3 regions of the Paenibacillus sp. S25 genome follow, and region 2 is predicted to be linked to each of the others. Evidence: riboswitches for the same ligand, from Rfam matches in the RefSeq annotation. Region 2 holds a riboswitch; each other region holds the start of a gene.
The links. Region 2 has a riboswitch for thiamine pyrophosphate ahead of KAI37_RS02220 (ABC transporter substrate-binding protein). Riboswitches for the same ligand answer to the same signal wherever they lie in the genome.
Positions count from the first base shown of each region.

Region 1: it holds a riboswitch for thiamine pyrophosphate, as region 2 does, so the genes downstream of both, tenA (thiaminase II) here and KAI37_RS02220 (ABC transporter substrate-binding protein) in region 2, are expected to answer to the same signal.
Region 3: it holds a riboswitch for thiamine pyrophosphate, as region 2 does, so the genes downstream of both, KAI37_RS04485 (ECF transporter S component) here and KAI37_RS02220 (ABC transporter substrate-binding protein) in region 2, are expected to answer to the same signal.

Region 1 is NZ_CP073683.1:4,616,754-4,626,976, forward strand. Features, by position in the region: gene KAI37_RS20135 (glycosyltransferase family 2 protein) at 1-648, opposite strand, end outside; gene KAI37_RS20140 (glycosyltransferase family 4 protein) at 608-1,834, opposite strand; gene KAI37_RS20145 (polysaccharide biosynthesis protein) at 1,818-3,083, opposite strand; gene KAI37_RS20150 (glycosyltransferase) at 3,088-4,209, opposite strand; gene KAI37_RS20155 (NAD-dependent malic enzyme) at 4,715-6,436, shown strand; TPP riboswitch at 6,529-6,631, shown strand; gene tenA (thiaminase II) at 6,766-7,455, shown strand; gene thiM (hydroxyethylthiazole kinase) at 7,530-8,372, shown strand; gene thiD (bifunctional hydroxymethylpyrimidine kinase/phosphomethylpyrimidine kinase) at 8,369-9,199, shown strand; gene thiE (thiamine phosphate synthase) at 9,196-9,909, shown strand; gene KAI37_RS20180 (aspartyl-phosphate phosphatase Spo0E family protein) at 9,854-10,021, opposite strand.
Region 2 is NZ_CP073683.1:490,520-500,742, reverse strand. Features, by position in the region: gene KAI37_RS02230 (bifunctional 2',3'-cyclic-nucleotide 2'-phosphodiesterase/3'-nucleotidase) at 104-2,206, opposite strand; gene KAI37_RS02225 (pyridoxamine 5'-phosphate oxidase family protein) at 2,427-2,861, opposite strand; TPP riboswitch at 3,132-3,241, shown strand; gene KAI37_RS02220 (ABC transporter substrate-binding protein) at 3,433-4,476, shown strand; gene KAI37_RS02215 (MTH1187 family thiamine-binding protein) at 4,973-5,266, shown strand; gene KAI37_RS02210 (ABC transporter permease) at 5,263-6,039, shown strand; gene KAI37_RS02205 (ABC transporter ATP-binding protein) at 6,084-7,034, shown strand; gene KAI37_RS02200 (TatD family hydrolase) at 7,027-7,869, shown strand; gene nfsA (oxygen-insensitive NADPH nitroreductase) at 7,973-8,716, opposite strand; gene KAI37_RS02190 (heavy metal translocating P-type ATPase) at 9,002-10,223, opposite strand, start outside.
Region 3 is NZ_CP073683.1:987,324-997,546, reverse strand. Features, by position in the region: gene KAI37_RS04505 (methionine ABC transporter permease) at 1-21, opposite strand, end outside; gene KAI37_RS04500 (methionine ABC transporter ATP-binding protein) at 14-739, opposite strand; gene KAI37_RS04495 (energy-coupling factor transporter transmembrane component T family protein) at 879-1,670, opposite strand; gene KAI37_RS04490 (ABC transporter ATP-binding protein) at 1,645-3,096, opposite strand; gene KAI37_RS04485 (ECF transporter S component) at 3,096-3,692, opposite strand; TPP riboswitch at 3,943-4,052, opposite strand; gene KAI37_RS04480 (TatD family hydrolase) at 4,097-4,894, opposite strand; gene KAI37_RS04475 (polynucleotide kinase-phosphatase) at 4,915-7,524, opposite strand; gene KAI37_RS04470 (3' terminal RNA ribose 2'-O-methyltransferase Hen1) at 7,521-8,972, opposite strand; gene KAI37_RS04465 (nucleotidyltransferase domain-containing protein) at 8,994-9,812, opposite strand; gene KAI37_RS04460 (limonene hydroxylase) at 9,832-10,223, opposite strand, start outside.

The DNA.
Region 1 (10,223 bases), 1.8 Mb from region 2:
TACATCGTGCAGATACACCTGTTTTTCATCATGGTATACCCGTGTAAATACCGCCCGGCGAATGACTCCGCCAGACTCTATATAACGCAAGGTTGGCTGTATTTCTTCAAATGCAATCTGCTCCGCATTAAATCCGCCCGTCGATTCGTAAGCGCTCATTCGCCAGAAGCGTGCGGCTTCAATGGAGCGTTTTCCCAAGGTCTCACCCGCGTTGTTAATCACATTTCGCTCAAAAACCTTTACTTTCGAAAAAAAATTGTCTGCTTCCGAATACGCCTCTTCCGGAACGACCAAGGCGCCAATATCCTGATGATCGTCAAAAAAGTCAATGCTCTGCTGAATCAGATGTTCGGCTAAAATCATATCGGAATCCAATACAAATATGTATTCGGCACCCAAGCGTTTCGCTTCCTCAACCGCCCTGACCCTAGCGACTCCCCGCTCCCCATGGGGAAGCTCCAATACCGTTACGGGTACTGAACTCCCTGCCGACAGCATACGAATCGTCTCAACGGTCCGGTCATTGGAGCCATCATCAGCAATTACAATATGCAGATCCTTGTAATTTTGCCCCATACAGCTTCGCAAACAAGGCTCTATCGTCCGTTCATTGTTGTACGTGGAGAAGAGAATGACCACTTTGTCCACTCTGTTCCGCCTCCTCTACCCAATCTTTCATCAACTGCTCAAACGCAGCAGCCGTATGATCAAAATGGAATCTTAACGCATATTGATACGCCCGCTCACGGATGGCCATGTAATCTTCGCCACCCTTCGCTGCTCTTTCCATCTGTTCAGATAATCCCCGGATGTCGCCGTGAAAGCATAGATACCCGCTTTTCCCGAAATCCGTTGCATCCACCAGACCCGGTGAATTGCTGACAATGCTGGGGGTTCCAACGGCTGCCGCTTCGGTAATCGTCAACCCCCAGCCTTCACGCAAGGAAGGAAACACCAGCGCGTGGGCACGACTCATCAGCTCCAGCTTATACTCTGCTGAAACAAATCCGTAAAAGGTAATATCGGCTTGCGATCGCCCCTGTTCATCCGGTTCTCCGTATGTCAATCCATATCGTTTCATAATCGGTAACAATTGTTCTGCCACATAGGTTTTATCGGTTTTTCCGGCAATCCATAACATAGCCTGAGGGAACTTTTCCTTGAGCTGCCCAAAGGCCTCAACGACCAGATCAATGCCTTTATATTTGACGAAGCGCCCAGCGTACATAAAGGTCGGATTAGGCTCCTTCGTTAAAAATTGTTCACGCGGCCAATGATCAAACTCAATGCCTTCCGGTAAAAGATGGACACGTTCCGGGTGAAAGCCCAGCTTAAGTAGATCATATCGAGTAGACGGAGATACCGTAAGCGTCCGATCCTTACGAGCCAGCTTAAGCATCAAAGGCTCCATATGAAACCCAATAACATTTAGCGGGAATTTGGCGTTCTCAAACCATATTTCCCTTGTTAGCTGATGTATGAAAAAAATCCGCTTGGATGCCTCCACCCAAAACCGGGTAAAGAATTGATGCGTATTTGCCTGGTTAATCACATAATCGATCTTCCCTCGATGACGACGGTAATAGCGCATCGCATAATAAATAACACTGTATATGTTCCCTTTTCGAATATACGTAATACCGTCAATAACTTCATGCTCAGGCATCCCCTCAAATTGGGGTGAAAAATGAATGAACTGGAAGCGGCCTTGCTGTGAGCGTTTAAGCATTTCGTGGGTGAAAATTTCTGCTCCCCCACTTTTAGGTGAACGAATGTCACGCCAGGAAAGCAATAGAACTACGGTTTTACCGTCCTGTTCATGTATGGTATTCATGGGGTAAATCCCCCTTTATCTTTATTTTGAACAAATGCACATAGGCGTCTATCACAAAGTAGAGAGCCATAGCCCCGTAAACTATGAACTCAGATAGCAAAAAATCTACCGGATCTGTGTGGGCAATATGAAAGGCTACTAATAAAGCCGCGGCTCCTGCCATCAGACTGAACATAAATTTGCGTCTGCCCACCAATACATGCACATGCACAAAAAACAGCACGATGGAAAATAGCCAGTACACCCATCCTCCCCATGGAATATAGGCCTCGGCCGATTGGTAAGAGGCTCCGAATAATATGGGAATAGAGGAAGGGAACACAAAGGTCGTGCCCACATATACACAGATTGCAGCTATAGCCATTAAACCGGCATAGACGGCAATCAACTTGCCCAAAGCTTGGCGGTCATGCCCCTGCGCACCGATCTTTGGAATAAAGGCAGCAATTAGGCTATACGAAACGTAATAGACCAACTGGCTGTACTTCAGCGCAATGGCATAGCTGCTAGCCTGCTCGGGAAAGTAATGCTGTACATACAACATGTCGATGGAGATACAAAACAAAATGAATAAATTCGTCATAAGGCTATCGGTGAAATCCTGGCCCAATGATTTCCATAGCCCAGAAGGGATATGTTCTCCACTGTATGTGAATAAGGACAAGCCACGAGCTGAAACGATCCAACCGTGGAGCAGCGACAGCAACATTCCTCCACAGCTCGCTAACAGTAGGGCTTCCAGCTTTAACCCCAGTGCAGCTAGAACAAAAAATAGGCTCAGCTTCCCTAATACCTCAATGTAATAGTTCACATTGAGCGCCAACATGCGTTCCCTGCCCTGTAAATCTCCGCGGCACGAACTCACAAGAATATGCAGTCCGATCAAGCCATACAGCATGAACAGCGGGCCGGATTCGACGCCTAATAGCGAACGCAGTAACGGATGAAAGATGAGTAAAATGACCATGGCAAGCACGGTTAGCACCAGAGGTGCTTTTAGTAATAGAGAACCGAGTGGTAAGCTTCGTAGCGCAAGCTTTTGGTCTCCCTTAGAGACCAGTTTGGCGGTTAATAGCTGGATGGATAAACCCAAAACGGATAAAAGTGCAAAAAGTGCCAGCAGCGCATTCGCCTGGCCATAAGCTTGTCCCGTAAGATACCAACTCGCTGCAATGTGGAAGAAAAAATTAAATCCGTTAAGCAGCACGTTAAAGAGAGGGAACATCAACGATCGCAATCGGTTGTTCACGTTGTTATCTCACCCGCCGATCCAGTCGCCAAATATCAATGATGGAGCGTAAAAAACGAATAGAATCCTTCCAGACATGGATGTGCGATCCATCGCGGTCAATACATTTGACGGGTAATTGCAGCACACGAAGCTGGAGTCGCTTGGCAATAAACATCATCTCTAGATCCAGCGCCAGTCCGAGCTGTTCCTTTAAATGCGGAAACATCCGTTTCACTGCAACCGAACTCATCACTTTAAGCCCAGTCTGCGAATCCACCACACCTGTTGGTAAAAAAGGACGTGAAATGACCCGTTTACCAAAGCTGACAACAGATCGCAATAAAGATCGATTCTCGGCGGTCATATCCTTGGTTCCAATCACGACATCATAATAGCCCTGCTGAACAACATTAATCATTCTGGCAATATCCTCAATAAAAAAGGAATCGTCCGCGTCCACAAATACGTAGTAATCCGCACCAATGGTCCGCATCCCTTCCAGATAGGTCCCTGCCTTACGTGTATTGCGTCCCAATTCCCTTGTTTGAAGCAGCGGGCTAAGATTCTGATTAATCCGGTTTACGGACAAGTCCGTTGCTGCCTCCAGCGCTTTAATCAAGGCATTGGTACCATCGTGGCTGCCATCATCAATGAGATAAATCGAACCTTCAATAATATGGCTGCGGATAAAGGCCTGCAGTCGTTCAGCAAAGGTTTTGACATGAACAAAACGTTGCTCTTCGTTATATACAGACAAGATAAATGCAATATGTTGGCTTTTGGTCGAATACTCGGGATAGAGCAAGCTTTGTATTTCCGAAAGCATTTCTTCGGTGTCATTGGCTTGCCAAAATAGCAGGCGCAAACGGCCTACTCCGGTGATTTGCACCATATGCTGATCACTGAACGGAATTGTTACATCCGTCACCAGTAACAATGGCATTTGCGGAAATTGGCTACGGATCTGATTGGCTTTCTGCACCGCCTGCCCCGGCTCCCTATAATCAATCAGGCAACAACATGCGTTCTCGTAGACTGAAGCTGCCTCCGTGTCCTCGCACTGTATATATTGGTAAAAACAAATCACATTGGGATAATCAATAGCCCTGTCGTTATCGCTAAAAATGGCTATAGGTCCCTGCACACAAACCTCTCCTTTTCCTCCGAATAGTTCTATTTTGTTGAAAAAGAATTAAGAATGTTTGCTTATAGGAGTTAAATTAATGTCCAAATACTTCATATTTCCTTAACAAAATAGCTGACACTCCATGATATATAAGGATATAAGAGAAAAAAAACTGATTTTCATATTTAATAAAAACAGAGTATTTAGACCTGATTCATTAGAACCAAAACCATCAGAATTAGGTAGCGCATCTATATCGAAAATTAGTTCTTTTAGATCAACAGAAGGAAATATATATGGTTATTTTGTCATAGATAAATAGAAGAATAAAACAGATTTGCACGTCCATACTATGGACAACATGTCATCTTGAGGATTTTGCAAAAATCCGATAAGCGACTTTCAATGAACAAGATATAGATCGAAATGGTTTAGTTCGTCTATATCTTGCACTTCGGAGCGACTGGAATCGAATTTTGTGAAATCCTTTCGTTATGAAAATGAAGAGAAGGAAGGTCTTTCTATGGAAGCATTTTATGTCAATCGCGATGGGTCATTATCTACTCCATTACGGGGAAAGGATGTGTTGGCAAATCCTCTTTTGAACAAAGGTGTCGCTTTTACAGAAGAAGAACGCAAAGATCTGGGTTTGGAAGGAATCCTTCCTCCAACCGTCCTTTCATTGGAGAAACAGAGCGTACGTGCATATCAGCAGTTTCTCGCACAACCCACCATGCTGCGTAAAAATGCTTCTCTCAACGACCTTCACAATCGAAATGTCGTACTCTACTACCGGCTGCTAACCGATCATTTGAGTGAAATGCTGCCCGTAGTCTACACGCCGACCGTAGGAACCGCGATTCAAGAGTATAGTCACGAGTACAACCGCCCTGGAGGCGTATATTTGTCGATAGATAACCCGAATGGCATCGGACAAGCATTCTATAACTCTGGATTAAGCGGCGAGGATGTGGATCTGATCGTCGTGACAGATTCCGAAAGTATTTTGGGGATTGGTGACTGGGGCGTCGGGGGGATTAACATTGCGATTGGCAAGCTTGCAGTGTATACGGCTGCGGCAGGCATTCATCCCGGGCGGGTGCTGCCAATTGTACTGGATGTGGGCACGAATAATGAAAAGCTGCTGAATGATCCACTGTACATCGGAAACCGCCATAAACGGGTTCGCGGAGAAGCCTATAACCAGTTTATTGATACTTTTATCAGCAAAACGTTAGCGCAATTCCCGAAGGCGCTTTTACATTGGGAAGATGTGGGTAGCGTAAATGCGCGCCATATTATAGGAAAATACGGTCAAAGCATTCTCACCTTCAACGATGATATACAAGGTACAGGAGCGGTGACCCTGGCTGCGATTCTTTCGGCGGTGGGTGTCACCAAGACTCCGCTGCGTGAACAAAAAATACTTGTTTTCGGCCCAGGGGCTGCAGGGATCGGTAACGCTGACCAAATTCGGGGCGCTATGATCGAGGATGGCCTTTCCGCAGATGATTCATTCAAGTCCTTTTGGGCCTTTGATTATCGTGGGCTGTTAACGGAAGATATGGAAGACGTATTGGAGTATCAGAAACCGTATGTGCGCAAAAAGGATGAAGTCAGCTCATGGACCCGGTCGGGTGACGGCAAAATACCGCTACTGGAGGTCATCCGTCAGGTGAAGCCTACGATATTGATTGGAACTTCCGGTGTAGCAGGTGCCTTTTCTGAAGAAATCATCAAGGAGATGGCGAAGCATGTAGAACGCCCGATCATTATGCCCATGTCCAATCCTACAAACCTTGCAGAAGCAGTACCCGAGGATTTGATCCGGTGGACAGATGGCAGAGCACTGATCGCAACCGGAAGTCCTTTTGAGCCCGTCACCTATAACGATACAAATTTTGAGATTGGACAGGCGAACAATGCCTTTGTTTTTCCGGGACTGGGTCTAGGTGCGATTGTGGTTAAAGCCAAAAGGATTACCCCTGCGATGTTTACAGCCGCAGCAGTTGCTGTTGCCAATGGTGTAGATTCGAATACGCCTGGCGGTGCGCTACTCCCTCATATCCGAAAATTACGCGAAGTTTCGTACGCTGTTGCGGTTGCGGTTGCAAATGCCGCGATTCAGGATCAGGTAGCTCAGGCGCACATTTCAGATGTGGAACAAGCTATACGAGATGCAATGTGGAAACCGGAATATGCCAAGGTCAAAGCCGTGGAAAGTGTAATTCATCACCCTCACTAAGCCCCAAAAACCTAACTAGAGGAAATTTAATATTTTGCACACTATGTTTGACATAGCGTATGAACGTATGTACAGTAATAGTCAAAAGAATAGAAGTCCACTAGGGGAGCCAATATGGCTGAGACAAGAATGTATCTTGGACCCTTTGAACCTGATCTAGTTCGTACTAGCGTAGGAAAGTGGAGCCTTCGTATATAAGGTTTCAAGCGTTTTTTGCGCATTGGGCCTATGTTGAAGCCGCTCCATTTTTCCGGGGCGGCTTTTTAGCGTTGTTTCGGAATTGTATCCTTACAGGACTTCTTGCTCTTCAATTAATGGAGGTGGGGAAATTGAGTTTTACACAAGAACTCCGTCGGCAGGCGGACGGCATTTTTCAAGCGATTTTTGAGCATCCCTTTGTGAGAGGTATTGCTGAAGGAAGTTTGACAAGGGGACAGCTGATTCACTATGTAAAACAGGACTTTGAATATTTGAACGCCTACATGCGGATATACGGCATCGCAATCTCCAAATGCACGAATCGGGAGGACATGGCAGTATTTAATGAACAAATCTCTTTTATTCTCCACAGCGAGGTTCATCCGCATCAAAATTTCTGTGCTGTCGCAGGGGTGACCTATGAAGAGTTGCAGGGATATCCACTCGCTCCTTCGGCCCATCACTATATCCGTCACATGCTGACGATCGCGCATGAGGGCAGTTTGCGCGAGATCTTGGCTGTGCTGCTGCCATGTATGTGGACGTATGCCGAGATTGGCCGCAGGCTGCTGGATGAAGTAAAGCCGGATGAGTCTCATCCGTTCTATGAATGGATGGGCTTCTATGGAGACCAGCTTGATGATACAACACTCAAGTTCCGAGAACGTGTAGATGCTTGGGCAGAAGGCGCAACGGCTGCTGAGCGAGAGCGGATGATTGAGCATTTTGTACTGAGTTGCCAGCTGGAATATAAGTTCTGGGACATGGCTTATAACCAGGAAGAATGGCCGGTCCAGATGCAGGCAGCGGTCTTAGAATAGTCATCCTGGCGATTCGATGCGTGAAGTACGGTTAATGCCATGTTGAACCACCAACTATAGAGAGGATAATCATTATGAGTACATGGGAAAAAAGTTATTCAGCTCTCCTGACGAAGGTACAAAACAGCAAACCCCTCGTTCACAATATGACCAATGTGGTAGTCACTAACTTTACGGCCAACGGCCTGTATGCATTGGGCGCCTCCCCAGTGATGGCCTATGCACCCGAGGAAGTAGCAGATATGGCAAAAATAGCGGGAGCCGTCGTGTTAAACATCGGTACGCTGCACCGCGAACTGGTGGATGCCATGATCATTGCTGGACAATCGGCGAATGCACACGGTGTTCCGGTCCTGCTAGATCCGGTCGGTGCGGGAGCAACGAGCTTTAGAACTGAGTCGGCACTGCGAATCCTGAGAGAAGTCAAAATCTCATTGGTGCGGGGCAATGCAGCCGAAGTCGCGCATCTTGTTGGAGAAGCGCGTGAGATTAAAGGCGTAGATGCTGGTGACAGTGCTGACAGCGGCAATGTCGATCTGGCAATTCGGGCTGCTCAAACGCTCAATTCAATGGTTGTCATCACTGGAAAAGAGGACGTCATCACCGATGGGGCCGAAGCACGAATGATTAGCGGCGGAGACGCGCTGCTCACGAAGGTAACCGGAGCAGGCTGCCTGCTGACCTCTGTGTTAGGTGCTTTTGCAGCTGTTGAACCCAACCTGCTGCTCGCAGGTACAGCAGGCTTGGCATTTTACGGTGCAGCAGCTTCCCGAGCCGCAGCACGTACCGCAGAGCTGGGGCCCGGCAGCTTCCAGATTGCCTTTCTCGACGAGCTCGCCAAACTACATACAGGTTCGCTGGAGGGGCATGTCACTGTCCGTGAAGCAGGAACAACCACAGCAGGTGGTGCGCGATGACAGACGTTCGTGTACCCAGAGCACTGACGATTGCCGGTTCGGACAGTGGCGGCGGGGCCGGAATTCAAGCCGATCTCAAAACCTTTCAAGAACTTGGCGTGTACGGCATGTCGGCTATTACGGCCATTACCGTACAGAATACCTTAGGGGTTCACGGCGTATATCCGCTGCCACAGGAAGCAACAGCGGAACAGATCGAAGCTGTAGGATTAGACCTTGGAGTAGATGCCCTAAAGACTGGCATGCTGTTTAATGCGGGTATCATCCGTCTTGTGAGCAAGCAGATCCGAAAGTTCGGCTGGAAAAAGGTCGTCGTCGATCCCGTGATGATTGCCAAGGGAGGTGCTGAACTGCTGCAGTTGGAAGCGGTGCAGGCTTTGAAGGACGACCTGTTTCCCTTGGCCCTAGTCGTTACACCGAATATCCCGGAGGCAGAAGCCCTGACAGGGATCAGCATCCGTACGATGGAGGATCGCCGCGAGGCTGCGAGACATATTAGCAGTATGGGACCAAAATTCGTTGTGATCAAGGGCGGCCACGCTGACGAGAGCGAGAGCAGCGGACAGATTGTTGACCTGCTCTTTGACGGAACCGCCTTTACAGAGCTGAGCGGCAAGCGGGTACGGACTGTCCATACACACGGAACAGGATGTACCTTCTCGGCAGCGATAACTGCTGAATTAGGGAAAGGAATGTCTGTACTGGAAGCTATCTCGAATGGTAGAGCCTTCATCCAGGCGGCGATTGAGGATACTTTACACCTTGGACAGGGACATGGCCCAACCAATCATTGGGCCTACCGCCGTCGTCAGGAGGTACTCCGATGAGCAGCAGAATATTGCCAGAGGTGGTGCGCCGCCAGCTACAGATGTACCTGGTGCTTGGAAGCGTGAACTGCCTCGCTGAACCAAGTTGGGTCGTGCAAGAGGCTGTGGCTGGCGGCGCAACCATGGTCCAGTTTCGAGAAAAGGGCCACGGCGCGTTAACGGGCGTTCCTATGTTCGAACTTGCGCGCCAGCTACAGGAACTGTGCCGCCACGCTGGTGTCCCCTTCATCATCAATGACGACGTGGAGCTGGCTCTTGAACTCGACGCCGACGGCGTTCACATCGGTCAGGACGATGAATCCGCCGAATCCGTCCGCGAGCGAATCGGAAATCGAATTCTAGGCGTCTCTGCCCATACCATTGAGGAAGCACGTCGTGCCATCCTGCAAGGTGCGGATTATCTCGGCGTCGGGCCAATCTATCCCACCATCTCGAAAGATGATGTCCATGCCGTACAGGGACCGGCAATTATATATGAGATGCGTAAAGCGGGAATTGATGTGCCGATTGTTGGGATCGGAGGTATTACAGTGGACCGTATTGAGGAAGTCGCACGTGCAGGTGCAGATGGTGTGGCGGTGATTTCAGCCGTGACACAGTCAGAACAGGTTAGAGGTGCGGTCAAGGAATTAAAGAAAAATATGGTCTCATTTCTCAATGATCCGATCTACATGTTTGATAAAGATTCAACAGATCATCCAGCTTTTTAGATTGTTCTATTACTTTGGGATGTGTTAAAAATCCATACTTTTTCTGGACCTGGTACAGTTTCTTCCTAGCTCGTTCGACACAAAGTAAAGTCACACCTTGGTTCATCAGCATGATCCCTCCTATATGTCATATTTTATGACAAAAAGACGTTTTTTGGATTCTCAAATGATGCGCCTAACAAAAAAAGAACATCCCAAAAGTTTGCATAAACAAAGATGCCCCTAAATCCACATAAAAAAGCCTCCGTTTCCACTAATTAAGTGGAACAGAGGCCCTTTGCATAAAAAGATCCAATGAATATAGAGCATACCAA
Region 2 (10,223 bases):
AAATTCGGGGCTGTTGTTTTTGGCATCAAAAAAAGCAGCAAATCTCTTGGTTAAAGAGACTTGCTGCTTCATTCTGATATTGAGTGGAAACTAAAATCCGAAGTTATTTGGACGCCTTCGGCTTCGTTGTTTTAGCTGGTTTAACAGCTGCAGGTTTGGTCGTTTTAACAGCTGGTTTTGCTGTCGCTTTCGCGGGAGCCACAGCTTCCTTTACAGGAGTCGTTGTTGCACTAGGCTTAGCGCCAGCTTTTAAACTGTATTTGGCAAAGCCGTCTGCCGCGCTGCTCAAGTATGAAATTTGTTGATTTCCTGCCAGCACGTCTTTGGCATCAGGAGAGGACTCGAAAGTAACCTTTGCCTGACCAAAAGGAGCAAGAGACCAATTGCCATCCGCCGATGGATTAATCGTTCCGTTCGTACGGATATAGTCAATAATGACCTGGCGACTTTCATCCGGTGCTGCCATCACAATTCGTTTGCCATCTGGGTTGGCCAGTTTGGATGAGGAAGCACGATAGTTATTGGTGGCTACGATAAATTTCTGCGCAGGATCAATAGCCTTCCCATTGTATTGCAGATCCTTGATACGATGAGCTGAAGAATCAATAATAGTTCCCTTGGCATCATATCGTGCAGGCTGGGTTACATCAATCTGGTAATTCACACCGTCAATGACATCAAAATTGTAGGTTGGGAAATCTTTGTTGATCAGCGATTGCTCCTCAGTTTGCTTTGGATCAATGCGGTTGAACTGACCTGCAGACCACTCCAGCCACTCCTGAATTTCAGCACCGGTCACTTCTACAGCATGAACCGTGTTCGGATACACATACAGATCGGACACGTTTTTAATCGCTATCGTACCTTCAGGAATGTTGGTGTAATACTCGGCTCCGTTTCGACCACCGGCCTTGAATGGAGCGCCTGCCGACAATACGGGAAGTTTTTCGTATTCAGTTCCTTTAAGATGGTTTTGAACATACCATTTCTGTGCATTCGTTACGATTTGAATAGAAGGGTCGTCCTGCACTAATGCAAAATAACTGTTAATCGGTGCAGTCGTTGTTCCAACAGGTTGACGAATATAGTCCAGTGTTCCTTTATGCTCTTCCCTGATCGAATCTGTCAGTTTGTAGTCAGGAGTAAACTGCACAGCCTGGTTTGTGGTACTCACAACCGGACGCACTTGAGACTGGGAGTTGATTACGTTCCACTCGTTTTTTTTCTTTTCCAGGCTCAGATCAATAATCCCCAGATCCTTGCCCCATGAAGAAGCTTCCACGGCCGGTACGCCATTAATGGTTCCCTTATCCAGATCTACACCCTTCATATCTTTAAAATCAGGGCCAGGGAAAGATTTATGAGCATGCCCAAACAGAATAGCGTTAATTCCGTCCACCTGGCTCAAATATTTAACGGCATTCTCCATCATTGGCGTTTGTGGCACATCCTCATAACCTGTATGCGCAAGAACGACAATAATGTCGGCACCTTCCGTTTTCATTTGAGGAATAAACTTTTTCGCCGTTTCAACAATATCCTTCGTAACGACTTTATCCTTTAAATTGGCTTCATCCCACTGCATAATTTGAGGTGTGACCAAGCCGATTACGCCCACTCTAAGGATATGCTCTTGGCCCTTCTCGTCCGTTACCGTTTTATCAAGAATTCGATAAGGGGTAAAATAATTTTTAGTAGCTTGCCCCCCCTTATCAACATAAACATTCGCATTTACGTAAGGAAAATCGGCTCCCTTGAGCGACTTCTCCAGAAAGTCGAGGCCGTAGTTGAATTCGTGGTTGCCCACTGTCGCCGCATCATAGCCCATCAGGTTCATCATCTTGTAGACCGGATGGACACCGCCTTCTTTCTCGAAGGTTTTATTTCTGGCCATATAATCGCCTAATGGATTGCCCTGTAACAAATCACCGTTATCGAACAGCATGCTGTTTCTCGTTTCACTACGCGCCTGTTGGATCAAACCGGCTGTGCTAATCAGGCCATATTCGTTGGTTTCTTTGTCCGAATAGTAATCATAGTTCATCAGGGACGCATGAATATCCGTTGTTTCCATAATCCGCAAATTCACTGTAGCGCTATCGCGAGAATTGCTAGCTGCCCAGGATGGAGCGGCTGAAAACACCAGCATACTACAAGCTACAACTGCTGCTGTAAACCCTTTAAACCAATTTTTACGAAATAACAAAATATACCCCTCCTCATTAAGGTGTATGCCTCATATACATACTTTTGCACATATATGTAAGCCTTGAACCCACCATTTCTATTTTAATCCAACGCCAGGCAAAAGAGTAGTCATTTACTTAAATTATTTATGAAAAAATAATTAATTTTCTCAAAAAATAAAAACCAGCAAACCTCCTTAAAAACTCGGAGATTCACTGGTTTGTCGATTTATATTCTTATTATTTATTCCACACTTGGCGCTCAGTTTGCTGACCCACATACTCAATGCGTGTCGGATTCACGTCCAGAATGACATAATCGGGATCATCCGGTCCGGAAAACCATTCCTTCAAGGAATCGTTCCACACTTGTTTGCGCAGCCCCTCATCAGCTGTAATCTGGACGGTAGCCTCCACTTCTACGACTTCCTTCGTACCGCCAACTTCATAACCCAGCAGCAGATAAGCATTCGGATTGTTTTTTAGCTCATCCACTTTATGTGTTTTTCGATCTGTCGCCAGATGAATGTTCATTCCATCGTTAAAAAGGGCCATATAGCGTACTTTCGGTTTGCCACCCTCTACCGTACCTAACGAGCAAAATTTGTTGTTATCCAAAGCCTTCACAATGGCTTGTTCCAGTTGGTTGCGATCCAATGTTTCCGTTTTACCCACAGTACAACAACTCCTTTTCACGAATTAGAATTCTCTACGGCCACGCCATTGGGCACCAGCCCATCTGAACCTACTTGCGTAGCTGTTCTGAAAATAACATGACCCGATCGAATCGGATTGATTCATGCTCATTTTCAGATCAAAGCTCACAGTAAAAGTGTACCCTGTCGTTCGGCAAATGAACCGTCATCTCTCCCTTCATGCTGGACAGACCCGCATTCAAGGCATATAATCGTCGTAGTAAACCCGAATAAATGAACCCATTAAACCATACAATGCCAGGGGTGCTGGAATCGGCCGGCTGAGAGTGTGTCCCAAGACACTGACCCTTACAACCTGATCTGGGTAATGCCAGCGTAGGAATGCTTAAGCAAGATGTGCCTTTTTTACATAGGACCATCCCTTACTTTGGTATATACAAGCGCAAGCGTCCCGGAAACTCGGGGCGCTTTTTTTATTGAAGATTATGTTGTTGGAAAGATCGCGTCCGGCAGATGTTATTTTTAGAAAATGGGGAACTTAAGCTGTCTGATTGGACGGATAACGGGTAATTAAAGGAGAGAACACAACGATGAAGCGCATGAAAATGTTAAGCCTGGGACTGATCAGTCTGTGGCTCATGGCCCTGACCCTGACCGCTTGCGGTGGAAGTGCCCCCACATCCCAAGAAGCGGCTCCCGCTACCGACACCCAAACGTCTACTCCGGCAAAGGGGCTCAAAGATGTTAAAGTCGTGCTCGACTGGACACCCAATACGAATCATACGGGACTCTATGTCGCTAAGGACAAAGGATTTTACGAAAAAGCGGGTTTGAATGTCCAAATTGTTCAACCTGGTTCAGGCGGAGCCGATCAAATGGTTGCTTCTAATGCTGCACCTTTTGGTATTAGCTACCAAGAAGGCGTCACACAAGCTCGTACGCAAGGTGTGCCGCTTGTATCCATCGCTGCGGTGATTCAGCATAATACCTCAGGCTTCGCAGCCCCAGTAGATCGCGGAATTAAGAGCCCGAAAGATTTTGAAGGTAAAAAATACGGCGGTTGGGGCTCTCCCGTAGAAGAAGCGGTCATGAAATCCATCATGGATTCAAACAAAGGCGATGTGAGCAAAGTGAAGATCGTCAACATGGGCAATGCAGACTATTTTACAGCCGTGAAGCGGGATATTGACTTTGCTTGGATTTTCTATGCATGGACCGGAATCGAAGCCGAGCTTCGAGGTGAGCCATTGGATATGCTGTATGTAAAAGATTATTCCAAAAGCCTTGATTACTATACGCCTGTAATTGTAAGCAACGAACAGACGATAAAAAATGATCCAGAGCTGGTCAAAGCGTTCATGGACGCTACCGCACAAGGCTATGAATACACTATCGCCCATCCAGAAGAAGCCGCGGACATCTTAAGCAAAGCTGTACCAGAGCTGGATAAAAAACTGGTGCTCGCCAGCCAAAAATGGCTAAGCCCGCGTTATCAGGACGATGCCGCGCAATGGGGCGTGCAAAAAGCAGAGGTATGGCAAAACTATTCGGACTGGATGTACGAACGCAAGCTGCTCAGCAAGCCTTTGGAAGTCGATAAAGCCTTCACAAATGACTTCTTGCCCAAGCGCTGACCATTTGTTAAAACGCAAAATAAGACCGAACTAGAGAAGTGAACGAAGCGCCACTAGGCAGTCGGATGGTGCCTCCCATCGCTGTTGTACCCAGAATTCTTTTATGAATATCCAGAGGTTGAAATCTGGGTACAAAGGCGAACGCTAACGCTTGTACAGCACCATTCCGCCCACTTCGTTCTCGTTCCACTTGGTTTATTCTTTAGTTTTTCATATTATCTAAGCGCTAAGTAGGTGCGCTTGTGTGTTAATAATGCCACACAAACCAGCTTTAAAAACAGGGTGCTTTTAAGGCGGTTGGCAGCGGAGCGGTTCATTTGAATCTGGAGAAGCGCAGCGTTCGCCTTTGCCGTTGGATTCTTAACTTTTAAAATTTATTCAAAGAATCCCATGGCAACAGCGATCGTAAGATCAAATGAAACGCGGAGCGGTCTCAAACGCCTTAAACCACCCTATGTTCTCTAAAACACTCCAAATAAAGGACAGGTGAATTTGCATGGCTAACACACTGCTCAGTATTCAAGTAATCCCTAAAACTCCTAATAATGAGGACTCTTACCCGTATGTAGATAAGGCGATTGAGGTCATTCAGCGCTCCGGCGTCAAACATCAAGTGAATCCATTGGATACGACCATGGAGGGCGAGCTCGACGAGTTGCTGAAAGTGGTCAAAGAAATGCACGAGGCTTTGACGGAAGCGGGCAGTCCCAGCGTCATTTCACAGATCAAAATCGCACATAACCCACAAGGCATCAGCATGAACAAGCTGACCGAGAAATATCGCCCATGAATCCGAAAGGCAAGAACGCATCCTGGTGGAAAAGCGTATGGCCGCCCCTTGTGGCGGTCCTCTTCTTTTTAGCGGCCTGGCAGGGGGCGGTTTCCTATTTGCATGTTGAATCCTGGCTGCTGCCTGCTCCATCCCTCATCGTACAAGAGGGCATGGCACAAACGGCGCTGCTTGGTGCCCATACATGGGCTACGATTCGTCTGACACTTGCGGGATTCGCTATAGGGACAGCAACGGGACTGTTGATCGCCATCGTTCTTCATACAATTCCTTTTCTCAAATCCGCCCTGTATCCGCTGCTTATTCTGAGTCAAAACATTCCGATCATCGCTCTAGGGCCGCTGCTCATGGTGTGGTTTGGTTTTGGCGTGCTGCCCAAGCTGATGGTCATTACCCTAGTATGCTTTTTTCCCGTGGCTGTAGCGGCCATGGACGGGCTGACTCGAACAGACCGTACGATGATGAACTATATGCGGATGTCGGGTGCAAGCCGCATGGCTATTTTTATGAAGCTGGAGCTGCCACATTCCCTGCCGCAAGTCTTTTCTGGCGTTAAAATTGCTGCTACCTATAGTGTGATGGGTGCGATCATTGCGGAATGGATCGGAGCTAGTGAAGGAATTGGATATTATATGCTGCTGCAAAAATCAGCCTATCGCACGGACCTCATTTTTGCCGCCATCGGCATTATTGTTGCACTCAGCTTACTCATGTTTGTGGTTATTTTACTACTGGAGAAATGGCTGGTTCGCTGGAAACCCGATCAAGAGTAGCTTCCTCCTTGAATTACATACAGCAAAGAAAGGACGTGGCGCGTATGAGTCTGCATCCGATTGAATTATCATCACACAACGTGGCTAATGAACAACGAACCGGGGAACAGCAGAGACGATCAACTGCTCCTCCTGCTTTGGAATTGGACGGGATCAGCCTCGCCTTCCGCGAAAAGCGAAGCTTACTGCCCGTACTGCAGGATGTATCCCTCACAGTCAAGCCAGGAGAATTCGTTTCCCTCATCGGTCCGTCAGGCAGCGGCAAAAGCACGCTGTTTCACATCATCGGCGGGCTACTCAAACCACAGCAGGGACATATCCGTATGCACGGACGGGACATGACTGGTGAACGTGGGCATATCAGCTATATGCCGCAGCAGCCCGCCCTTTTCCCGTGGCGTACCACGCTGGACAACGTACTGCTTGGGCAGGAAAATGCTCCACGTAAAAATACAGCAGTACCCCCTCAGTACGCCAGTGAACGCGAGCGTCGTAAAGAAGCCTTGCAATGGCTCGAACAGGTTGGACTTGGTAAGTTCGTCAAGGCGTATCCACATACGCTGTCTGGTGGAATGCAACAGCGCGCAGCCTTTCTTCGCGCACTGCTCAGCCCGCAGGAATTAATGCTGCTGGATGAGCCGTTCAGCGCACTCGATGCGCTGACACGTGCAGACATGCAGCAATGGTTATTACGGATGTGGGAAAAGAACCGCCGTTCTGTGCTGTTTATTACCCACAGCATTGAAGAAGCGTTGCTGCTCTCCGACCGCATCTATGTGCTGTCGGCGCGACCCGCTTCAGTGGTGCATGTCGTAGATGTTCCTTTTCCCCGCCCGCGTAGGGAAGAAATCACCCTCGATCCGCTCTTTATTGAATGGAAGCGGACCATGACCAGCTGGATGCGCGAGGAAAAACATAAACTGGACGGCGACATGGACACCACTGAAAGTGTCCGTAAAACTACCTCAGACGACGGGGTAAATCATTATGAATAATCTAAATAGGCTCTCTGCATTGAAATTGAACGCTTCCGCAACCGCTCCATTGATCGACGCGCATATTCATTTAGACAGCTACCCGCCCGAACAACAGGAATTACTGCTCGCTTCACTTGCCAATAGCAGCGTCCAAGCCGTGATAGCCGTGTCGATGCATCTGGGCTCCAGCCGAGCCAATCTGCAGTTAGCCAAGCGTTACCCCGGGCTGGTACGACCAGCCTTTGGCTTTCATCCCGAACAGGCTCTCCCACCGCAAGCTGAGCTTAACCTCTTGTTCGACTGGATGGGCGAACATGTACAGCAAATGGTCGCCGTGGGTGAAGTCGGCTTGCCCTATTACAATCGGCTGGAAGCCTCACAGAGCGGTTCACCTTTTGACCTCGCTCCCTACATAGTGCTACTAGAGCGCTTTATCCAGTTTGCAAGCAAGCATAACAAACCCATTGTCCTGCACGCCGTTTATGAGGACGCAGACATCGCCTGTGAACTTTTGGAACGTCATGGCATCACACAGGCGCATTTTCACTGGTTCAAGGGCTCTGCCGCCACGACCGAACGTATGGCCCGGAACGGCTATTATGTCTCCTTCACACCGGATCTCCTGTACGAAGAAGATATCTGCAGTTTGGCAAGACAGTATCCGTCTGATCAGATCATGGCAGAGACAGATGGTCCCTGGCCGTTCGAGGGACCTTTTACTGGACAAGAGACACATCCCCGGATGACTGCCGACGTCATTCGTGCGTACAGCAAGCTGACCCATCAAGATGAATCTGCCGTCCGTCAATTATTTTATGAAAACACGAGACGCTTTTACTCACTATCTGATTGATAAAGGCATACCAGCAAAGAACCTCCTTATTTACGCGGGACTTCATCATGCGTAAATAAGGAGGTTCTTTTATTTTGCAGATTTTTTTGTCACTTCTCAGCTTTTATTGCTTCAAGAAACCCTTATGTTCCAAAAATGGCTTCAACTGCAAGCGTGCTGGCTCGGTCAGTCTCGCAGCCATTTGCTCAGACCATGGCGTAGAACGTTGACCGCCTGTACGTTCCTTCAAATATTCCGCAGATGTGTGATCGTATACCTCTACAGCTTTCATCGTCTGGTTTTTATCGTAACCGTTCATATGCATAACACCGGACAGTGGAAGACGTGGACGCAAGCCCGTTTCCTGATCCGGTACACCAATACACATACCGAACACTGGATACACCAGCTCTGGCAACCCTAACAACTCAGATACCTCTGCTATTTTAGTACGAATACCGCCGATGTAGACGATGCCCAGGCCCAGTGATTCAGCGGCTACCGCTGCATTTTGTGCAGCTAACGCGGCATCAATGGTCGCAACCGTATAATTTTCGACGGAACCTTCATAGGAAGGCTGACCTGGCTGATGGTGGAGCGTGACCTGCTTCAAACGATACAGGTCTGCGCACCATACCAGAAACGCAGGGCATTGCTCAACGTAAGCCTGCCCTCCTGCCAACTCGGCAAGTTTTGTCTTTAAAGAAGGCTCGGTAACGGCAATAACGGTATATGCCTGCACATTGCTGGACGAGGATGCCATTTGGCCAGCTGCCACAATAGCTGCGAGCTGCTCGTCGGTAATGGGGTCTGACTTGAATTTTCGCACAGACCGGTGGTTCATCAACAAGGAAATCGTATCATTCATGACTGCTTCACTCCTAATCCATAATATAAGCTCTTTATCTACTTCAAGCTGTGAGTATACGAAGAAGTTCTTGCATGCTTGCATGGCACTCCTACAAATATTATGGAACTTTCGCGAATGATAAGCAACCTGACGTGATGAAAGTTGAATGGTCTAAAAAAACAAACGCAACAAAAAGCAAGCACGCAGAAAACCAATTGTGCGTACTTGCTCTATACTCTGATAATAACTTTATCTCGCAACAGATGTCCGACAGTACGCTATCCTGCTAATACCTCCATACATTTACAGCTTCACCCGTTGGAGACGCAGTGCATTCAGCACAACCGAAACAGAGCTAAATGCCATGGCTGCTCCCGCCAACCATGGGGCAAGGAAGCCCAAAGCGGCAATCGGAATACCGATCACGTTATAGCCGAGCGCCCAAAACAGATTTTGCCGTATGTTTGTCATGGTCCGGCGGCTCATCTCGATCGCATCAGGAATGCTGTTCAGGTTGCCACGCATGAGGGTAATATCCGCCGCCTCCATTGCCACATCCGTTCCCGTGCCCATCGCCATCCCAATATTAGCGGTAGCCAGCGCAGGCGCATCGTTAATACCATCCCCAACCATAGCTACGATCATGCCCTGCTCCTGAAGCCGTTTCACTTCTTCAGCCTTTCCTTCAGGCAGCACCTCCGCTAGCACTCGTTCAATTCCAGCCTCGGCGGCAACAGCCCGCGCAGTCCGTTCATTGTCACCCGTAATCATGATGACTTCAATGTTCATCCCGCGCAGACGGGTAACTGCCTCCCGTGACGTTTCTTTAATCGTATCCGCCACGGCCACCAGTCCTGCATAGGCACCATCCACAGCAACAAGCATCGCAGTTTTCCCTGCGCTTTCCAGCTCATTCATATGCTGCTCAGCTGAGTCATCTATCGCGATACCTTCCCTGCTCATCAATCGGCGTGTACCCGCCAATACCTGCTTACCTTCCACATGCGCTTTCACGCCATAACCCGGAATATTTTCAAAATCTGTCGGTCCTACCAGCTCAATGCCTCGATCTGCAATCCCCTTTACAATGGCTTCCGCCAGCGGATGCTCCGATCTTTTTTCTGCCGCACCGAGCAACCGCAGCAAATCCTTTTCAGCCAAGCCGCTTGCTCCAACCATAACATCCGTCAGCTCTGGCTTGCCATTCGTAACTGTACCTGTCTTATCCAACACCACTGCGTTGACTGAACGGGTCATCTCCAAATGCTCGCCGCCCTTGAACAGAATACCGTATTCAGCCGCACGTCCCGATCCTGCCATAATGGACGTTGGGGTTGCCAATCCGAGCGCACAAGGGCAAGCAATGACGAGAACTGCAATCATTTTCTCCAGTGAGCCTGCAAAATCAGTCGGCGTCACAAGGAAAAACCAGACGATAAAGGCCAACACAGCGATAGCAACAACAATGGGGACAAAAATACCGGAAATCTGATCTGCAATCCGCTGAATCGGGGCCTTGGAGTTT
Region 3 (10,223 bases), 500 kb from region 2:
GATGCTCAGCATTTCATTCATCAGCTTCACCTGCTCCCGCTGTTGAACCTACCGCAGCGTCAGCTACACGTTGCGTTGAAAGCAGCTGCCCATCCCGCATTTCTGATACACGGGTACAAATATTGCGTACCACGTCCATATCGTGCGTTACGATTACAATGGTAACTCCCAGTTCCCGGTTGATCTCCCGTAACACGCCCAGAATATCCGCGGTCGTCTGCGGATCAAGCGCCGAGGTCGGCTCATCACACAGCAGCACCGCAGGTCGATTCGCCAGCGCTCTGGCTATCGCCACACGTTGCTTTTGGCCTCCGCTCAGTTGTGCCGGATACTGTTCTGCTTTATCAGCTAAACCGACGAATTGCAGGCATTCGCGCACACGTTCCGCTCTCTCTTTTTTCGCGACACCTGCCAGCTCCAACGGCATTGCCACATTTCCACTGACCGTCCGATTGTGAACAAGATGATAATGCTGAAAAATCATCCCTATGGATCGCCGCGCTTCACGGAGACGTTTTTCCGGCATGCGAGTCAGATCTACCCCGTTCACAACCACGTTTCCCTCATCCGGCCTTTCCAATACATTCATCAACCGGAGCAACGTAGACTTACCGGCACCGCTGGCACCTATGATACCGTGAATTCCCCCCTCCTCCACTTGAAGGGACACGGATTGAACCGCATGAAATTGGCCGCTTGAGGTGGTATAATACTTGCTTACCTGATGCAGCGTAATCATGAAACCTGGCCTCCTGATGATCCATTTCTCAGGGAAAATGTAATAAGCCCGCCAGCCCAGGCGGGTCTGTACGAGCCGTCAATTCCCATTGCATTAATATACCACAGAGCAGAAAACGGGCAAAGCCTTTTGACAACAATTAACGTACATCCCACACCCCCACATAAGGAAAGCAGATACCGAGTCCCCAAGCCAGCGTAAGCATGATGACAAAATAGAATATGAACACAATATCTACAGCCGAATAGCCAATCGCATAATAATACGTGCGTTTGGTTTCATTGGTAAAACCCTTGGCTTCCATGGCAATAGCAATTCGCTGTGCACGCCGGATACTTTGAGCGAGCAGCGGAATTGCATACCTGCGAAGCGTGGCATACATGTTCCATTTGGACACATGCTGATGTAAACCTCGAATGCGATGGGCTTGTCTCAATGCCTGGAATTCCTCCACCATCATGGGCATCAACCGCATGGCTGCCAAAAAGCTATACGCATACTTCGGAGAGAGCCTCCATTGCTGCATCAGTGAATAAAAAAGGTCCACCGGACAAGTCGTTAAACCAAACAGCAACCCTACCGCAGCCATACTCAGCGCACGAAAGCCCAGATGCATGCCTCGGTAAAAGCTTTCCTGCGTTATATGGATCAAGCCCCATGTCCACCAGGTCGTCACCCCTTTGCCGAACATCATCATGCCCGTTGAGGTTGAAATAAACACCAATATAAAGGGAGATCCATACAGCAGCAGCCGCTTCCATGGATGGCCTGACCAGACAAGCAGCAGCAGCATAGCACACGCAACATTAAACATGACATTCGGATCATGAATGACTATAACGACCACAAACAGTATGGAAAACATAACGAGCTTTAGGCCCGGATTCACACGATGCAGCCATGTTTTATGATGGGGAAAGGACAGACTCATACCGTAGTTCCCCTTTCTGAATCCGCCATATATCGGTACAATATCGACGGACAATTTCCGGGTCATGCGTGACCATCACAATGGCCGTGCCTGCCGCTCTCAGCTGCTCCAACATATCCAGCATGACAAAGGTATTACGCGCATCCTGCCCAAAAGTCGGTTCATCCAGCAGCAGCACTTCCTGCTCACGGATCATAGCCGTAGCAATACTCAACCGCCTTTTTTGGCCCAACGAAAGCTGATACGGATGACGTTCGTCCAGCCGCTCCAGTCCGAACTGTACGAGCATCCGATCGACCTGTTCCCGGCACTGTTCAACGGTAAACAAGCTCTTGGGTAACGAATACTCTAGTTCCTTTCGTACGGTGTGTGCTACGAATTGCAGCTCGGGATTTTGAAACGCGAACCCGATACGCTCTGCCAGTTGTTCCGTACTGCCTGCCTCAATTCCGCACATGCTATAACGTCCCTGTGTTCGAAGTAAGCGCATCATGGAAAGCAGCAGCGAGCTTTTGCCAGCTCCGTTTTCACCGACCACGCCAATCCAGTCGCCAGGCTTCACCTGCGCATGCTCCACATAAATCACTGAACTTAAACTACGGAGGCCGCTAAAATGTTCCAGCTCCAGCAAATCAATCCCCGCACCGTTCTGTTGCGTCACCGCTTCACTCCAACGTGGCGAAGACGATTCATTCCATACTCCCGGATACCACACACCGTACTCGGACAATGCCTGCCGATGCACATGAAATACTTCTTCCGCCCTTCCATCCGCAATAATCTCCCCTTGAGCAGAAAGCACTACAATCCGGTCCACATCATGGACAATTTCATTAATTTTATGCTCCACGATCACCAGTGTCTGGTCTACCGAAATGTTGCGAATGGTATCCCACACCTGTGTAGTGCCTTCCTCGTCCAACAAAGCCGTGGGCTCATCCAGAAAAAGCACTTCTGGCTCCATAGCCAGCACAGACGCAATCGCCAGCCGCTGCTTCATTCCCTGTGACATGCTGCCAATGGGCATGTGTATATCCTCCGTCGATAGACCAACCTGCATCAGCAGCTCGCGAATACGGGATCGCATCTGCTCACGAGGAACCTGATTATTTTCCAACACAAAAGCCAGTTCCTCATCTGCATATGACATACAGAACTGCGTATCAGGATCTTGAAATACAATACCTGAGACACTTGGGATTACAGCAGCATCGCATTTCATAGGCACTTCTATCGTGCGTGGAATCAGACCGCTTAGCACTTGGAGCAGCGTTGATTTACCGCATCCACTCGGTCCCAGTAGCAGCAGCTTTTCTCCCTTGCGGACAGACAAAGACATATTGTGAAAAAGCAGCTCCTGCTCACCGGGGAATTTCAACCGAAGACGGGTGATCGAAGCCACCACATCTTCGGTTGCCTGGCTCATCAATCCAGCCCCTTATAATCTTGTTCCGTTGCAGGCCTCAAACTTCGCGTAACTCCGGTTACCTCCAATGCCTTAGCCAGATAGAAAGCGAATACCCCGGCAATCACAATGCTGCCAATCATGCGAAAACCAATATACAAAACATAGTTCCAGGTCGAAAGCTGATCAATATACCCGTAGCTGAAGTCTAAAATTAGAGAAGCGACAGCCGCCCCAGCCGCAGCTAGCGAAGCAACCCACAGGTTTGCGTTCCGATACAGAAAAGCCGCAAAAAACAGCTCCGCCCCCAAGCCTTGCAGCAGGCCATAGTACAAAGTGGACATCCCCCATTCGCTTCCCAAAAAAGCACTGACCGTTGCCGCTGCCACCTCTGCCAAAATTGCAACACCTGGCTTGCGAATGATGAGATAAGCAAACGTGCCTGCCATAAACCACATGCCATACATCAGTTGCTCGGCGTGTAGACCAAATGGTTTCATTAAATCATAGGCAGGTCCCCATATTTTGTAGACTAACCCGAACACAACAGCGATCACAATCGTGACCAAAATATCAGTCAGCTTCAACCCTTTGGACGCTCTTACAGCAGTATTCATTATTGCGTGCTCCCCTTTTTCCTTATAATTGGCCTCTTGGCCATAAAAAAAAGCTTGTCTGGAGCTGAATCTCCAGGCAAGCTTTATGCGCAGTAAAAGGTGAAGTACCATACAAAACATCATTCGTCGATATGCCTTATATAACCAGTAGTCTAAGCTTCTACACTGATACCAAGCCAAAGTCAGGATCAAGGTAAAATGCTAGGACATACATTGAATCTATCGACAACCGCAAAACAAGCGGCATTCCTGTATAGTGTTCTTGGTTTCTCTACGCTGGCATTACCCAGATCAGATTTCACGGTCAGTGGCAAGGGCCACCCTCTCAGCCTGACTTTCTCAAGCTCCCGACAATGCTTTTTTAATTCACTATAATATATACCACATCTATGGCTTTGACAATCCTATAATCCGAAGAAACGTTTGGCTGTCTCCGTCGTGGCGATTTCGATCTCCATCATGCTTCGGCCTGTACATTCGGCAACCGCAGCAGCAATGTGAGCGAGATACATCGATTCATTACGCCCTTCTTTGGGCTTCACGGGCAAATTACGCGGGGTCAAAAATGGAGCATCTGTTTCAATCATCAGACGGTCCAAGGGAATATCTCTGACCAGTTCACGCAGATGTTTGCCACGCCGTTCGTCGCAAATCCAGCCGGTGATCCCGATATACAGTCCCATTTCTACATACCTATGCAATTCCTGTTCCGTGCCGGTAAAACAATGCACTACCGCTTTATCGACAAGCCCTTGATACTCCCGAAGCATAGCGACAAAATCCTCATGTGCATCTCGTTCATGCAAAAATAACGGCATATTCAGCTCACCCGCCAGTTGGATTTGCTCGCCAAACCATCGGCGCTGCACATCACGCGGCGAAAAATCACGGTTATAGTCCAATCCGCATTCCCCTATGGATACGACCTGCGGCTGACTCGCCAGCTGGCGGAGCTGCTGAATCGTATCTGCGCTGCAGTCTTTGGCATCATGGGGATGCACGCCAGCTGTCGCATACAGCTTGCCCGGATAACGTGCTGCATACTGAGAAGCCTCCCGACTGCTGCGGACACTGGTCCCGGTAATAATCAGGGGTGAAATTCCTACAGCTGCGGCTCTCTCTACCACCTGTTCCCGATCCGCATGAAACGAACGGTGCATCAAGTTCACGCCAATATCAATTAACGGTGTACCCCTTTCCATCTCAATCCCTCCTTCGCAAACTACAATCTCGGATCAATCGGCTCCGATTCCAGAGATAGCGCGGCAAGGACGCATTCATGAATACGATCTACCGTATCCTTGCGGACAAAACGTTCCACGGCTTCCATACCAAGCGCTCCCTCCATCAGGGCATGACGCTCCTTTTTGTTCGTTCGACGCTGCTTCAGACGCTTTAAATTCTCAGAGGCAAGATAATCCATACCGTAAATGATGTGCAAATACTTCCGGCCTCTCACCTTGATTGCAGGCTGAATCATCTTGTCCCGATTTTTCATCAAAAAGCGTTCCGGCTTGATCACAATCCCCTCATGACCATCCTCTGTCATCTCGTTCCACCAGCGAATGACCTCTTCCTCGCTTGCTTCGTCCGTGATAACGCGATACTCTGTCTCCATAAACAGAGAAGACAGCCCAGCCAGCTCCCGGTTTTGCTCCATATGCCAAATATGAGAATGGCCGAAAAAAGTCTTTCCGCTGTGTGCCAGCGTATGGAACGGTGCGATACGAATTTCATCCAGACCGTCCACATCCCAGCAATATTTTTGAAAAGCCTCTTGAAACGTTACGGCATTCGCGTACTTCTGTTCCATTTCCTCCAACCAGTCTCCAACCTCTCGACCTGCAACCTTCGCCTGCTTCAGCTTGTCTACCAACTTACTGCGATCCAGCAGAGCTGCCTCCCCCACATGCGCATACTGTGCAGCAATCAGTTCCCGAGCCTTGAGATTCCACGGTACAATTTCCGCATCCAGCAATACAAAATCCGTCTGATTCCGTTCAAAATATCCAGCAGTCCGTAGATCCACATTCAGCTTCTCCAGCACTTGCTTCCCAAGGCTTTGTTCAAAGAAAGCTCTCCCACTCCGACTATAGATCGTGCCCAATGTCGGGTAGCCTACATATTCAACAGCGGCCTGTTCGTTTTTGAATAATAGTAGAATAGCCCGGCTACCCATATGTTTTTTCTCGGCCACCATCGTTTGTACTCCTTGCCCGCGATAATAAGCCAGCGCCTCACGTGGATGCTCCAGATATCCTTCCTCTGCAGACACCGCTGGAGCAGGGCTCATCGTCGGTGGAATATACACCAGCTCCTCCATGGGTACAGTCACATGTGACACGGTATCTATAGCGGATTTGATCCATTCTCCTTGTACGCGCACTTCGCCATACGATTCCGTCAGCACACTGTAACCAGCGATTAGCTTGCGTAAATTCGGCGGGGAAAACCGTTTTCTCTGCCACCGGACAAGTGGGCTATCGGGATCATTCGCATAATTCTCATGTGCCGGAACGCTGACAAATTCCTTTTCCGGATAACGATAAGCGGTCAGCATACCGCCAAATACCACACCCTGATCAATATTCACCGTCTGGTTCACAAGGGTAGGCTGCGGTCTCGGATCATGTCCCCATACTACTATTTCTCCCGATTCATGGTCCACGAACCAATCCTTACGGATCGGTTTTCCGTTCGCATCCTGCCCCTCCGTATCTCCATAGCGGCAATAATCAGAAATACGTGCCGACTGTTTGCCAATAAAATGATCCTTAATCCCGGCATGAGCCACGACCACGTGTCGCAATCCATTTCTGCCAAAAATAAGATGAGAGGGTGCATGTAGCAGAAAATCCCTTAACTCGCTTCTAAGCTGTTCCGCCGCTGTCTTGCCCGCTTTTTGCTCATATTGGGCCAGTTCCTCTGCAAATCGTTCATCGCCATGACTGAGAGTCACCTTTCTTCCATCGAGGTAACGGCCGATTTTCCAGCCATGATTGCTGTCAATCATATACGCTAGTCCGGCATCCACGTGCTTTTTCCAGAACTGCACCGCTTGTAACGATTCTGGGCCACGGCTCATCACATCCCCGACAGATACTAGTCTTCTACCATCTGGATGATGGTATAGTCCTTCCGTATCTTCCGTATATCCTAGCCGCTCTATCACTTCCAGCATCTCACGGTAGCACCCATGGATATCACCAATGATGTCAATACCTGAACCAATCTCATGAAACAGTGGCTGCACACGGCGAACAAAGTTCATTTCTTCTACATCCTTAAGGACATAGCAAGCGTTAAAGCCTTCCTCACGGATACCACGCAGGTTCCGTTTTAACAGCTGTGCCTGCTGCTTGACCCGTTGGCGGCCACGCGGATGCTCCCTGCCTAAATCACGTTCCAGCAGCACAGCTTCGGGTACATCCAGTACCAAGGCCATAACAGGAACATGAGCCTTGGCTGCCAGCTGTACATATTTCTGGCGATCCTCAGCGTACAAATGAGTGGCATCCACAACCGTCAGCTTATTCAAGCGACAGCGCATAGCCAGAATCGTATCCATCGCCTCAAACGCCTTGGCTGACATTTGCTGATACTCATAGAACAGTACGTCCGATTCCAGCCTTGGAAGTCCACTCCAGTCTATAAATTCCGTATCTCCAACCAGCTTGCGAAAATGATCCGAGGATACCACTTCTGTCTCCATTAGAATCCCTTCGCTCACCAGCCTGTCCAATAATGTGGTTTTGCCACTGTTGGAGGCCCCCACCAACACAACCAGTCCAGCATGCGGTAAATGAATCGTACGTTTGGATGAATTGCTCATGCTTCCTTCTGCTCCTTTCTGCGCGTAAATATAGCCATTTGGGTCGGTTGTCCAAAGCCTTCAACCTCTTCTCCGATCCCCTTCAGCGCTATCGAATAAGGAGCTTCCTCAATCCACTGCTCACATCGTTCCTGAAACTCGCTTCTATTCCATTCAAAACGGTGATCGCCATGCCGCAGCTCTTGCTGGTTCATGCGATATACTTCATTATATTCACGATTGGGAGTCGTCACGATCAGCACATTTGGCTGATACTCCGTCACAATCGTCTTCATCACCCGGTTCAGACGATGCTCGTCCACGTGCTCAATGACCTCACATAGGATCATCACATCTTTGCCCCGCAATTGTTCATCATAATAAAAGAGAGAGCCCATCATGGGTGTAGGAATGATCGCGTCGGTATGCCTTTCCAGCTTGGCAAAACGCTCCATGGCTCTCACCTGTGCATACGCAGACGGCTCCACCGCCCAAATTTCTTCAATGCCCGTCATTCGGGCCATCCGAGCCGAAAGCTTCCCTTCTCCTGAACCAAAATCTACGATTTTCTGTCTGCGAGGCAGCTTGCGAATCACGTCCATAATAGCTTGATACCGCAGCTCATTCAGCCGTACAGCAGGCTGTTGCTTCCCTTCCTCCTGTGGCTGTTCTGGCTGTTGAATCTGTTCGTGCTTATCCTTTTGAGCTTGGACAGTTTCCTTTTCAATATGTTTTTTAGTACCTGTTTCAGCAGAATCAGATTGCTCAAATTGCTCAATCAGATTGGTAAAACGAAGCGTGCGTCGAATGATGAGCTCGCGTAGCGGATGCTCTGGCAACCAGCCTTCACCGTAACGTCTCAGCTTGTCAAACTCTTCTTCACTAATATAGTAATGCTTATAATTATCCAGCACCGGAATCAACAGCAATAACTGACGCAGCGCATACTGTACCGTCTGGTGGCCACTTAACGTGACATATCTGACGGTGCTTCGATTTTTCAGCTGAAAAGAATAATCCGCTTCCCCTCGTTCTATGGCCACTTGATAGCCCAGCGGAGCAAATAGTCCCTCCACCACAGAATCCGGCAAATCCGAAGCAACGGGCCCAAACGATAACTCCAGCGCAAAAGGGTGCGTCACCCATTCTGTATAGTCTTCCTTGGGTTTGCCATTCAGGGCTGTGCCAAGCGAGCCACGAATATAGGTGCAAAATAAGCTGCTGGTTACAAACTCCCGGTCATTAATATATTGTGTAATATCATAGCTGTCCGGACTGTTTTTGACCAAATCAATCGAATCTGGCGAAGCCTGAATGACGATCTCAGCCTCTTCCTCGGTAAAAACAGTGTACACCATGCGTACACGTGCACCTTTTTCTGTGCGATCATACGTATTGTAAGGATTCTTAGCAAGCAAATGCGAAATCATCCCTGCATGGGTTCCGGTTGCTTTTAGCGTAATGTGCATACTCCACTTCTCCTTCCCAGCTTATGCTTTCCATACTTCATTCACCGCAACGCGGAACAAATCATCCAACTGCTGATCAAGTCCACTTTCCATATGCTGAAGCAAGGGCGCCTTTTGTTCAAAATAAGCAATTTGCTGCTGGATAAAATCATTCACCACCGAAAGCCGTGGCTCAATATCCAGTTCCTCGCCCGCTTTTTTACGTTGCAGCAAATGCCCGATCACCTGATAAAGTTCTGTATCGGCCGGAATTAATTCCTCTAGCAAGTCTACGAATTCCATCGGAGGCATGCTGTTGTAACGTTCAATCCAGCCACAGGCCAGCAGTGGGCGCAGTACATAAAAATACTTTTTAATCTTCACCTGTTCTCCTTGCAAATAATCCCGATAGTTCCCTCGCGCCATATTCAGGTAATGGTACACACAGGACTTCGGAGAGAAGGTTAACGGTGATATCGCACGAATCTGGTCAGCCACTGAATACTGCTCCAGATAGGGAATCGGAGATTGCAGCCATTCCAGTAAAGGCGGATTGGACTTGCGAAACAAATGGAGTGCCTTTTTCAAATCCCAGCCGTTCATATCCAGCAAATTGCTGATTGGTCGCTCAATCACATCCCGCTTATCAAAAATAGACAAATACCATTCTACGGGTCTTACATAGATAAATCGTACATCATAGTCACTGTCCTGTGAAGGAAACCCCCATGCCCGACTGCCTGATTCACAGGCGTACACAATGCGCACCTGCTCCGCCTGCTCCAATGCGCGCAGCTCACGCAAAATCATTTCGCGCATTTCTGGTTGAATGAAACCCTGCCCATGCTTCACATCTGTCATGTTGTTCCCTCCCTTATCATTAAAGTATTTCCCGAATCTGTTCTCTAATCGACTCCTCCGTTTCAGCTACCGATAAGCGGCGAAGGCGCTCTGTCGTTTTCTCTCCCCACATCTCAGAAGACCATACCTTGAGTACATGAAGCGCTGCACGGCGATTGGAGGTCACCGGACTCCAAAGCCCGGCAGCAACTAGCTCTTGTCCCATTCCTTCGTGAGAAGACAATAGTTGCAACAGCATACCCAGACATTGATGCGCTTCATACTCCAGTCCATACCCAGGTAGATTAGCAGGGCCGGAAGCAATCTCTCCCAAGGGCAAGTGCTGTTCTGCAAAAGCCACCAACTTGCGTACCCGCTGTTCATCCTCTGTCTTGATGAGTTCAAAGTACAGAGTCGGCTTAACTGGATATC